Regions from separate parts of the Geodermatophilus sp. CPCC 206100 genome, predicted to be linked through region 2. Evidence: riboswitches for the same ligand, from Rfam matches in the RefSeq annotation. Region 2 holds a riboswitch; each other region holds the start of a gene.
What was found. A riboswitch is a leader RNA that binds a small molecule or an ion and turns the genes downstream of it on or off. The one in region 2 is predicted to bind cyclic di-AMP.

Region 1 (3,732 bases), on a different contig from region 2:
GCCTTCTTCGCGATCGTGACGACCGCCTGGATCCGCTCCGCCTCGCTCGGCGTGCGGCCGGTCGTGGGGTCGGTCGTGATGTCGCTGACCGTGAAGATGCCGAACTGCATGTCGGGCTCCGTGTGGTTGAGAGTGCAACTACTGTTCCCTGTAACACGCGTGCGTGTCCCGCTGTTCCGGGTCTTCCTCGCACGCTCCGTCACCTCGTCGAGACCCTCCGCAGCGCTGAGTGATCATCTCGGCACGGGGCGGTGAACGACACCCGTGTTGCTCTCGCGTCGCACGGCGGCGGAGCCGGGCACCCGGCAGGGTCGGGGACGCTGCAGTCGCTGTAGCCGATCGGGGGAGGCCGGGGATGGTCGAGCAGGGCGAAGGGGACGTCGACCCCACCGGGGAGTCGGCCGGGCTCGCGGCGCTGTTCGAGCCGCGACCGCGGTTCCGCCGGCGGCTGCGCGGCTACGACCGGGCCGACGTCGACGACTACGTCGCCTGGGTGGAGAGCGAGCTGCTCGTCCGTCCGGTGCCGGGAACCAGTGGGATCCGGTGCAGTCGCTGTAACGACGCCGCCGTCCCTGCCCCTCCCGTACCGGCCCTGGCGGTCGCGGACGCGGAGCAGCGCGACGCGGTGCTGCTCGTCGGCGCGATGCGCGAGCTGCTCCGGCTGGCCGAGGTGCGGGCGGCCGAGGTGGTCGCCGAGGCCGAGCGGGACGCCGAGCAGGTCCGCGCGACCGCCCGGGCCGAGGCCGAGGCGCGGCTGGGCAACGTGTCCGACCTGCGGAACGCCGCCCTCGAGCGGGTCCGCCGGCAGGCCGAGGAGCTGCTCCGGGAGGCCGCCGCGGAGCGGGCGCGCCTGCAGGAGGAGGCGGCCGCCGCCGCTGCCGAACTCGCCGACCTCCGTCGTCGGCAGGACGACGCCCGCGAGTCCCTGCGCCTCCTGACCGACAGCCTCGGTGCCGCGCTGGAGGGCTCGCCCGCCGTCGGGCCCGACCGGGCGGCGTCCGACGCCCCGCGCGGCGGGGCCGTGCGGCTCACCGGGAACGTGGTGCTCACCGAGCCCCGGGAGCCGGTCGCCGGTTGAGCGGAGCCGGCGCCCACCGCGACACAGCTCACGGTGCCGATGTGACGGCCGGGATTGTCACGGGACGGTAACGGCCCCTACGGTGGCTCTCGTCCGCCTGGTCGTCTCTCCCCACACGGGGAGCCTGGGTGGACGCCGCCGAGTCGTGTCCGCAGCCGTGGCCACGAGCCGGGGACCCACCGCAGCACTGGGGTGAGTCCGGCCTGCCGAGCGTCGCTCGGAGGGCCGGTAGGGCGCCTTCCCGCCCGAACCCGTCAGCTAACCCGGTAGGCGGCCACGGAAGAAACGGAGAGTCTCCGCATGCCCCGCCCCCGGGCCCTCGCGGCTCGCAGGGACACCCGGCCGCGCGCACCTCGCGCCTCCTCCCGGCCCGCTGATCCCGCCTGACCGCGCCCGCCGGTCTCCCGCGTCACTTCCCGACGCCGCCGGCGCACCCACCCCCAGCCCGCGCCGCCCTGGGCTGCCCCCCGCACCGCGGAGGGTCGGCCCGCGCGCACTCTCGCCCCGGAGCACCCACACCCGATGATCGACCGCACCCAGCAGTTCCCCGCCGTCCAGGCGGACACCGCCGAGTTCCCCACCCCCGAGCTCGGTGCCCAGCGCCCGACCCGCCGGCGCGTGCACCTGCCGGCCAAGGGTCGCCGCCCGGCCTTCCTGCTGGCCGCGGCCGCCGCCGGGGCCGTCGTGGTGAACCTGCTCGCCGGCGGCCAGCCGCCGGCCGAGGCCGAGACCAGCACGGTCAGCGCCTCGCACAGTGTCGCCGAGGCCCTCGGTATCGCGCCGCAGGCCGCGGCCGAGGCGCCGACCGCCGAGGTGGCTCCCGACGACTTCGCCTCGCTCGAGGACCTGGCCGCCTCCCGCGGCGAGCGCGAGGCCGCCGAGGCCAGCGCGGCCCAGGCCCAGGCCGCCGCCGAGCAGGCCGAGCGGGACCGGCTGGAGGCCGAGCGGCTCGCCGCCGAGCAGGCCGAGCGCGACCGGCTGGAGGCCGAGCGGGTCGCCGCCGAGCGCGCCGCCCAGGAGGCCGCCGAGCGCGAGGCCGCTGAGCGCGCCGCCCGAGAGGCCGAGCGGGCGCCGGCCGCTCCCGCTGCGAGCGGCGGCTCGTCCTCCGCTCCCAGCGGCTCCTTCAAGGAGTACGCCATGTCCAAGGTCGGCAGCGCGGACCAGTTCAGCTGCCTGGAGAACCTGTGGGGCAAGGAGAGCGGCTGGAACCCCAACGCGCAGAACCCGACCAGCACCGCCTACGGCATCCCGCAGTTCCTCAACTCGACGTGGGCCGGCACCGGCATCGCCAAGACCTCGGACGGCTACCGGCAGATCGACGCCGGGCTGATCTACATCGAGAACCGGTACGGCAGCCCCTGCGCGGCCTGGGCGCACTCGAAGGCCAACAACTGGTACTAGAAGGACCCCCCTGCCCCCCGCCGCTCGCGGGCTCGCGGCGGGGGGCAGGGGGGCCGCCCGTCCTCCCCACCCCTCGCACCCTCAGGGGGGGGCCCTGGGCGGGGGCTCAGGTGCCGAGGCGGGACCCCGTCCTCCGGGGCGGTGACCTGACCCGGGCGGATGGTGGACTGGCCGGCGTGAGATCCGTCCCCGCCGGGTTCGTCCGCGCCCACACCCAGGTCCAGCGACCGTCCTCGGTCCCGGAGGTCCGGCTGCACGTGGCCGAGGACGTCGTCGCCCTCTGGGAGGCGATGGAGACCGCGGAGGGCGGCGCCGGCCAGGCGCCGCCCTTCTGGGCTGCGGCGTGGCCGGGCGGCCAGGCGCTGGCCCGGTTCGTGCTCGACACCCCGGAGGTGGTGGCCGGCCGGGCGGTGCTCGACCTCGGGACGGGCAGCGGCCTGGTCGCCATCGCCGCCCTCCGGGCCGGCGCCCGCTCGGTGCTGGCCAGTGACGTCGACCCGTTCAGCCGGACGGCGGTCGTCGTCAACGCGGCCCTCAACGGCGTGGGCGGGGTGGGCGTGGCCGGCGACGTGCTCGACGGTGACCTGCCCGGCATCGAGGTCGTGCTCGCGGGGGACGTCTGCTACGACCGGGAGATGACCGAGCGGGTGCTGCCGTTCCTCGACCGCGCCCGCGCGCGCGGCTGCGAGGTGCTGGTCGGGGACCCCGGCCGGCCCTACCTGCCGCACGAGCGGCTGGTGGCGGCCGCCGTCTACGACATCCCCGAGACCGAGGGCCCCGGGCTGCGGCGGACGACGGTGTGGCGGCTGCCGTGACCGGTCCGGCGCCGGCCCCCGGCCGCGGCCGCCGCGCGCGCCGGCCCTCCGGCGACGACCGCGAGCGCGCCCTCCTGGCCACCGCCGAGGCGCTGCTGGCGCAGCGGCCGCTCGCCGAGATCTCCGTCGACGACCTCGCCCGCGGCGCGGGGATCTCCCGGCCGACGTTCTACTTCTACTTCGCCTCCAAGGACGCCGTCGTCCTCGCGCTGCTGGACCGGGTGGTGGCCGAGGCGCACGCGCTGCGGTCGGCCGCCCTCGCCGGTGCCGGCGGCGACGCGCGGGCCGGCTGGCGGGCGGCGCTGGTCGCCGTGCGCGACACCTTCACCGCGCACCGGGCGCTGACCGCGGCGGCGACCCAGCTGCTGGCCGGCAGTGCCGAGGTCCGCGAGCTGTGGGCCCGGGTGATGGAGGGCTTCGTCGCCGAGACCGCGGCCG
Region 2 (3,732 bases):
CCTCCTCGGTGAGCAGGTCGGTCGACAGCGACTTGCCCTGGCTGGCGCGCGACCCCTCGGGGATGCCGTCGAGGTACTTGGTCGTGAGCATCCCCTGGGCCAGCGGCGAGAAGGCGATGCAGCCGGCGCCGACGTCGGCCAGCACGTCGAGCAGGCCCTCGGTCTCGATCCAGCGGTTGAGCATCGAGTAGGAGGGCTGGTGGATCAGCAGCGGCGTCCCGAGGTCGGCGAGGATCGCCGCGGCCCGCGCGGTGTCCTGCGGCCCGTAGCTGGAGATGCCGGCGTAGAGGGCCTTCCCGGCCCGGACGGCGGAGTGCAGCGCGCCCATCGTCTCCTCGAGCGGCGTGGTCGGGTCCGGCCGGTGCGAGTAGAAGATGTCGACGTACTCCAGGCCCATGCGGCGCAGCGACTGGTCCAGGCTCGCGGTCACGTACTTGCGGGAGCCGCCGCCCTGGCCGTAGGGGCCGGGCCACATGTCGTAGCCGGCCTTGGTGGAGATCACCAGCTCGTCGCGGTACGGCCGGAAGTCGTCGGCGAGGTGCCGGCCGAAGTTGGTCTCCGCCGACCCGTAGGGCGGTCCGTAGTTGTTGGCCAGGTCGAAGTGGGTGATGCCCAGGTCGAAGGCCCGGCGCAGGATCGCGCGCTGCCGCTCGAACGGGACGTCGTCCCCGAAGTTGTGCCACAGCCCGAGGCTGACCGCCGGCAGGTCCAGGCCGCTGCGGCCGGTGCGCCGGTAGGTCATGGAGTCGTAGCGGTCGTCGGACGCTCGGAAGCCCATGCGCCCGATCCAACCAGCGCCCTCGCCTCGCGGCCTCGGGAACGGCTGCGGCCGGCCCGCGGGGTGTCGTCAGGGACGAGGGCACCCCCTAGGGTCGAGCCGTTGGATGTCGGGCTCGTCGACGGGAGATCACCGTGCTCCGCCTCCTCGGACTCCTGCTGGTCGTCTGGCTCGCGATCACCGTCATCGGGGCCGTCGTGAAGGGCCTGTTCTGGCTGGCCGTCGTCGGGCTGCTGTTCTTCCTGGTCACCGCCGCGCTCGGGTGGCACAAGCGGGGCACCCGGGTCTGACCCGGGCTCCTCCGCGAGGCGGCGCGGCCCGGGCAGCACGACGGCCCCGCCCCTCCTCGCGGAGGGACGGGGCCGTCGGCGCTGCGGACCAGCCGTGCGGCGTGCTCAGGCCGCCCGGTAGTTCACGTGGACGTGGTCGAAGTGGTTGGCCGTGGCGCTGCCGCGGTCCTCCATCGCCTTCCACGAACCGGTCGGCGAGGTCAGGATCCGCTGCTGCCAGATGACGTACTCCACGCCGAGCTCGTCCCAGTGCTCGATCTGGTACTGCGCGATCGCGTCGCCGAGGCCGGCGTCGGCGACCATGTAGTCCAGCGCCAGGCCCGACGGGTGACCGTGCGGGTCGACGGCGCTGGCGCGGGTGCCGCCGATGGTGATGCCGGCGGCACCGGGGACGTTGCTGACGACCGCGTCGGCGGCGGCCTGAGCCTGCGGCTTGACCGCGCCGGCGCTGTTGGTGATCTTGGCGACTGCCGTAGCCGGGGCGGCCACGGGAGCCGCGGCGGCCACCGGAGCGGGGGCGGCCTCGGGAGCGGGGGCGGTCGCCGCCTGCGGAGCCGGCGCCGAGTTGCCGACCGTGCCCGACTCGGGAGCCGGAGCCGGAGCGGAGGCCGGGGCGGGGGCCGGGGCGACCTGCTCGTCGCCGGCGACCTCGAGCACCTGGCCCGGGAGGATCCGGTTGGGGTTGCTCCCGATGACGTCGAGGTTGCGCTGGTACAGCTCGCGCCACCGCTCACCGTGCGCGGCCGCGATCTTGGCCACCGTGTCGCCGCGGCGGACGGTGTAGTCGCCGCCCCCCGCGGCGTGGCGACCGTAGGTCTCGGCGGTCTCGGCGGTCTCGGCGGCGGGCTGCGCCGGAGCCGGCTGCTCGGCAGCCGGCTGCTCCGGCGCCGGCGCGGGGGTCGACGCCAGCGCGGCCGGGGTGGTGCCGTCGGTCAGGCGCTTGCCGCAGGTCGGCCAGGCGCCGACGCCCTGACCGGCGAGCACCTTCTCCGCCGTCTCGACCTGCTGGGCGGGGGTGGCCAGGTCGGCGCGGGGCGCGAAGGCGGTACCGCCGAACGCGGCCCAGGTCGACTGACTGAACTGCAGGCCACCGAAGTAGCCGTTGCCGGTGTTGATGCTCCAGTCCCCGCCGGACTCGCAGGCGGCGACGCCGGTCCAGTCGTGCGTGGTGGAGGCCTGTGCGGGAGAGGTGAGGACGCCCAGCCCGACGACGGTGGCGCCCGTCGCGACGGGGACACGGGCGAGTGCCTTCTTGGTGCGGACGTAACGGGGCGCGCGGTGCTTGGACATGGGTGATCTCCGATCACCGCCGGCGAGGTCAGCTGTCGGGTTCGGGCGATCGGTGCCCGGCCGCGGTTCGCGGCTTCACCCCGAGGCGCGCAGCTGCGCGCCGTGTACGTGGGTCCCCCACCCCTGCCCTGAGTGCTCTGGTGGACGACCGGTGGGCAGGGTTTGGCGGACCGGCGCCGCGCTCCGATTCGCTGAGCGCAGCCAAAACATTACGTTTCGTTATGTGCACTGTCGCCATGACGCCCGTCACACCGGCCGCTCTCCGTCCGGGTCCGCTGGTCAGGTCCGTGGGCGGCAGCCGACTGTGACGCACGCAGCGCGGGTCCGACCGTGCGCAGCCCCGGCCGGCCGCCGCCGACCCGCGGGCTCGCGCTGCGGAGCGAGCCCTCGGTCAGCGCGGGGCGGTGAGGATGCGCGGGCCGTCCTCGGTGACCGCGACGGTGTGCTCGACGTGTGCGGCCCGGCTGCCGTCGGCGCTGCGGAGTGTCCAGCCGTCGGCGTCCACCCGGTAGTCGTCGGTGCCGCCGGCGAGGAACCACGGCTCGATCGCGATGACCAGCCCCGCCCGCAGCGGCACCCCCCGGCCGGCCCGGCCCTCGTTGGGGACGTGCGGCGCCTCGTGCATCGTGCGGCCCACCCCGTGGCCGCCCTGGTCGGTGTTGATGCCGCAGCCACCCGCCCGGCCGACCGCGCCGATCGCCGCCGAGACGTCGCCGACCCGGTTGCCGACCACGGCCGCGGCGATCCCCGCGGCCAGCGCCCGCTCGGCGGTGGCGACGAGGGCGAGGTCCTCGCGGTGCGGGGTGCCGACCGGGAAGGTGATCGCCGAGTCCCCGACCCAGCCGTCGAGCGTCGCGCCGGCGTCCACGCTGAGCAGGTCGCCGTCCTCGAGCTCCTGCGGCGTCGGGATGCCGTGCAGCGCGACGTCGTTGACCGACAGGCAGACCACCCCGGGGAACGGCGGCGTGGTGGCCAGCGGCGCGTACCCGAGGAACGGCGAGGTCGCGCCGGCGTCGGCGAGGACGTCGCGGGCCACCTGGTCGAGCTGGCTGAGCCGGACGCCGGGTGCCGCCGCGGCCCGGACGGCGGCGAGCATGTCGGCCACGACCGCTCCCGCGGCGCGCATGGCGTCCAGCTCCCCGGGGGTGCGCAGCTCGATCACGACGATCCCTCCTCGGGCCGGTACAGCTATCCCGGTATTAGTATCACGGCCATGGTGCGCCCCCCGCTGAGCCCCGAGGAGCGCGAACGCGGCCGTCGGCTGGGCGCGCTGCTCCGCGCCGCACGCGGTGGACGCCCGCCCGCGGAGGTCGCCGCGGCCTCCGGGGTGAGTCTGGAGGCGCTGCGCAAGATCGAGTCCGGCCGGGTGCCGAC
Region 3 (3,732 bases), on a different contig from region 2:
ACGCCGAGGGGCACATCTGGGCGGCCGACGGCCTCGGCGCGCGGGTGGTCCGCCTCGCGCCGGGCGGCGTGGTGGTCGACCAGGTGGCGGCGCCGTCCGGGCTGGGCGTCTTCGCCTGCATGCTCGGCGGGGACGACGGCCGCACCCTGCTGATGTGCTGCGCGCCGGACTTCTACGAGCACAACCGCGCGCCGGTGCGCGAGGCGGTGCTGGTGGCGACCGAGGTCGACGTCCCGCACGCCGGCCGGCCCTAGGCGCTCACTCCGGGCGGAGGACGCGGACGGGCGAGCCGGCGAGGAACGCGGCGACGTCCTCGACCGCCTCGCCGTAGAAGACCTCGTAGGTGTTGCGGGTGACGTAGCCGAGGTGCGGCGTGAGGACGGCGCGCCGCTCGCGGCGGAGCGGGTGCTCGGCGGGCAGCGGCTCGCGGTCGTAGACGTCGAGGCCGGCGCCCGCGATGCGCTCCTCGCGGAGGGCCGCGAGGAGGGCGGTCTCGTCGACGATCGGCCCGCGGGAGGTGTTGACCAGGATCGCGGTGCGCTTCATCCGCGCCAGCTCCGCGCGGCCGACCAGCCCGCGGGTGCGGTCGGAGAGGACCAGGTGCACGGTGACGACGTCCGCTGTGGCGAACAGCTCGTCCCGGCCCACCCGTCGCACGCCGACCTCCGCGGCGCGCTCGTCGGTGAGGTGCTGGCTCCACGCGACGACGTCCATGTCGAAGGCGCGGCCGATGCGGGCGACCCGCGCGCCGAGCCGGCCGAGCCCGACGACGCCGAGTGTGGCGCCGGCGAGGTCGGTGCCGAGCGTGGTCTGCCAGCCGCCGGCGCGCATGCCGGCGTCCTCCTCCGGGACGTGCCGGGCCACCGCCAGGATGAGCGCCCAGGTCAGCTCGGCGGTGCCGGGCGCGTGCGAGCCGGTGCCGCAGACGGGGATGCCGAGGTCGGCCGCGGCGGCGAGGTCGATGGCCGCGTTGCGCCGGCCAGTGGTGACCAGCAGGCGCAGCTGCGGGAGGCGTTCGAGGACGCGGCGCGGGAACGGCGTGCGCTCGCGCATGGCGACGAGCACGTCGAAGGGCCGGAGGCGGGCGACGAGGGCGTCCTCGTCGGGCGCGGGGTCGGCGAGGTAGGTGACCTCGGCCGGTTCGGGCAGCCGGGACCAGTCGCAGAAGTCCGCGGCGACGGACTGGTGGTCGTCGAGGACGGCGATGCGGAGCACGGTCACCGGACGCGGCCCCGGCTCGGAGCTCGAGCGGGGCTGCGTCCGGTCACGGCGTCAGCGGACGGGGCCGCGGCCGTAGCCCTTGCCGCCGCCGCCCTTCTTGTTCTGCTCGCCCATCTTGGCGATGAACTCCTTGATCTTGGCCTGGTTCTGCGGCTTGCGGGCCTCCTGCAGCACCTTCGCCGCGATCCCCGACGCCACGAGCTTGCGGATCATGCCTGCCATCGAACTGCTCCTCCTGGTTGGGGTTGCCTGCTTCCCTGCCCGCCCGACGGCCGGGTCAATCACCCGGGATCCCAGCGCTCGCGGTCGCCCGCCGGTGACGCACCGTGGCGGCACCCCGGGGTCAGGTCAAGTCGTGGAAATCTCCTGACCAGCACGGACGCTGGGGAAACGCTCCTCACGCTCCGTCGTCCCCGCTGCTGACGACGGCGAGTCGCGGCGAGGTCGGCGCGGTCGCCAGGTCATCGACCCCGATTGGCGACGCTCGTCGCGCCTTCTTAGCGTTCTGCCCGGTCTCGCGGGCCCCCTCGCCGCCCATCTCCCGGAGCGGCACCCGCCGGACCCCGCCGAACCAGGCATCGGTCGTCTACCGATGCCCGGACCGGGGACCCACCTGGATCCCTGGGGTGAAGCGCGATCCGTCGCGCCGGGCGACTCCCCCGCCCGAACCCGTCAGCTAACCCGGTAGGCGGCCGTGGAGAACAGGAGAACCCGTCGTCCATGACGACTACACGCACGCCCTCTGCACGTCGCACGTTCCGCGGGATCGCCGTCGCCGCCATCGCCGGTGCCGGAATCGCCCTCACCCCCCTGCCGGCCTCGGCCGACGCGGGTGACCCCGCCGCCACCGCCGCCGTCGCCGCCGCTCCGGCCGCCGCGCCGAACGGCACCGCCCAGGCCGCCGTCGACACCGCTCTCGCCCAGGTGGGCGACCGCTACGTCTACGGCGCGACCGGTCCCAACTCCTTCGACTGCTCGGGCCTGACCTCCTTCTCGTACAAGGCGGCCGGCGTCTCGATCCCCCGCACCTCGCGGGCGCAGTCGACGTTCGGGGCCGCGGTCGGGAAGGGCGACCTCCGGCCGGGTGACCTGGTGTTCTTCTACAGCCCCGTCTCGCACGTGGGCATGTACATCGGCAACGGCCAGATGGTGCACGCCTCGACGGCCGGCAAGCCGGTCGCCGTGGTCAACCTCGACTCGATGCCGAGCTACGCCGGCGCTCGCCGGGTCGCCTGACGCCGCGGTGCCCCGGCCGCTCGTCGAGCGGCCGGGGCACGGTCAGCCGATGCCGGCGAGAACGGCGGCCGCTGCGCCGTCGAGCGCGGCGCGGGCCCGGTCCCAGGTCGTGGAGGTCGGGAAGTCGCCGAGCAGGACGACCACCCGGCCGTCGGGGAGCACGCCCGCCGAGTGCAGCTGGCGCCGGCCGTCGACGCAGCACATCCAGCCCTGCTTGACGCCGGCCCGGCCGAACAGCCCGAACCGCTGGTCGAACCCGTCGGCGGCGGTGGTGGCGACCGATCCCAGCCAGCCGGTGAGCAGCCCGGCGCGTTCCGCGTCGAGCAGCTCGGGGAGCCGGCGGAGGACGGTGGCGTAGTCCGCCGCCGTGGTGGTCGCCTGCCCCCACTGCCCGGCGATCGCCGGCGGTGCGGTGCCGGTCAGGCCGAGTTCGCCGGCGAGGTCGGTGACCAGGCGGGCGCCGTCGTACCGGTCCCAGAGCAGGCTCATCGCGTCGTCGTCGGAGTCGGTGATGGCGCGCTGGGCCCGTTCGAGGTCGCTCTCGTCGAGGGGAACGGCGCCGGCCTGGTCGAGCTGGAGCAGCCGGGTCACCACCACCACCTTGACCAGCGAGGCGGTGTAGGCGGGTGCGCCCGCGTCGCCGCCGGCGAGGAGCTGGTGGCCGTCGGCGTCCTGGACGGCGACCGTGACCGTCCCGCCGGCGCCGGCCGCCGCGGCCGTGACGTCGGTCAGGACCCGGACCGCGTCGACGGCCGGGGCCACGGGTCGGGGTGGCACGACCTCAGCGGTCGGGGAACTCCGGACCGAGGCGGTGTCGACGTCCTGGCCGGCGGCGTGGCCGGCGCACCCGGCCAGGACCGCCGCGGCGCACAGCGCGGCCAGACCCCGGCGGAGCCGGTGGTCTCGGAGGGGACGGCGTCCGGCCACGGGCCCAGGGTGGGACCGCTTCCTGGCAAACACCCCGCCTGAGCTGCTGCTCTCCCCCGGACGGGGGACGGCCTACCGCGGCCGGCAGGGCTGCGGCAGGTCGCCGGCGGGCTGGACGGAGAAGGCGGCGTGGGACTCCCGGGGCCAGGAGCGGAGGAACAGGAGCCCGTAGCGGAGGTTCAGCAGCGCGTCGGCGCCGACCCGGCCGACGTGCTCCACGAGCCGCGCGGTGTCGTGGTTGCGGTAGCGGCGCAGCTCGTCGCCGACGGCCACGGTGACGACGTCGTCGACGGCGCCCATGACGACGACGGCGGCCCAGTCCTCGTCCGGGCTGCTGTTGGCGAGCTG

Region 1: linked by a shared signal. The riboswitch ahead of PGN05_RS00695 (lytic transglycosylase domain-containing protein) and the one ahead of PGN05_RS21080 (transglycosylase family protein) in region 2 are both predicted to bind cyclic di-AMP.
Region 3: linked by a shared signal. The riboswitch ahead of PGN05_RS15090 (C40 family peptidase) and the one ahead of PGN05_RS21080 (transglycosylase family protein) in region 2 are both predicted to bind cyclic di-AMP.

The regions. Positions count from the first base shown of each region.
Region 1 covers NZ_JAQISV010000003.1:27,958-31,689, forward strand. The annotation lists gene PGN05_RS00685 (LLM class flavin-dependent oxidoreductase) at 1-110, opposite strand, end outside; gene PGN05_RS00690 (hypothetical protein) at 356-1,078, shown strand; cyclic di-AMP (ydaO/yuaA leader) riboswitch at 1,205-1,366, shown strand; gene PGN05_RS00695 (lytic transglycosylase domain-containing protein) at 1,601-2,479, shown strand; gene PGN05_RS00700 (class I SAM-dependent methyltransferase) at 2,656-3,294, shown strand; gene PGN05_RS00705 (TetR/AcrR family transcriptional regulator) at 3,291-3,732, shown strand, end outside.
Region 2 covers NZ_JAQISV010000050.1:34,817-38,548, forward strand. The annotation lists gene mgrA (L-glyceraldehyde 3-phosphate reductase) at 1-778, opposite strand, end outside; gene PGN05_RS21075 (hypothetical protein) at 913-1,068, shown strand; gene PGN05_RS21080 (transglycosylase family protein) at 1,174-2,358, opposite strand; cyclic di-AMP (ydaO/yuaA leader) riboswitch at 2,361-2,511, opposite strand; gene map (type I methionyl aminopeptidase) at 2,750-3,520, opposite strand; gene PGN05_RS21090 (helix-turn-helix domain-containing protein) at 3,572-3,732, shown strand, end outside.
Region 3 covers NZ_JAQISV010000030.1:36,107-39,838, forward strand. The annotation lists gene PGN05_RS15075 (SMP-30/gluconolactonase/LRE family protein) at 1-254, shown strand, start outside; gene PGN05_RS15080 (D-2-hydroxyacid dehydrogenase family protein) at 259-1,221, opposite strand; gene PGN05_RS15085 (hypothetical protein) at 1,273-1,443, opposite strand; cyclic di-AMP (ydaO/yuaA leader) riboswitch at 1,795-1,928, shown strand; gene PGN05_RS15090 (C40 family peptidase) at 1,942-2,457, shown strand; gene PGN05_RS15095 (LppW family protein) at 2,500-3,384, opposite strand; gene PGN05_RS15100 (hypothetical protein) at 3,457-3,732, opposite strand, start outside.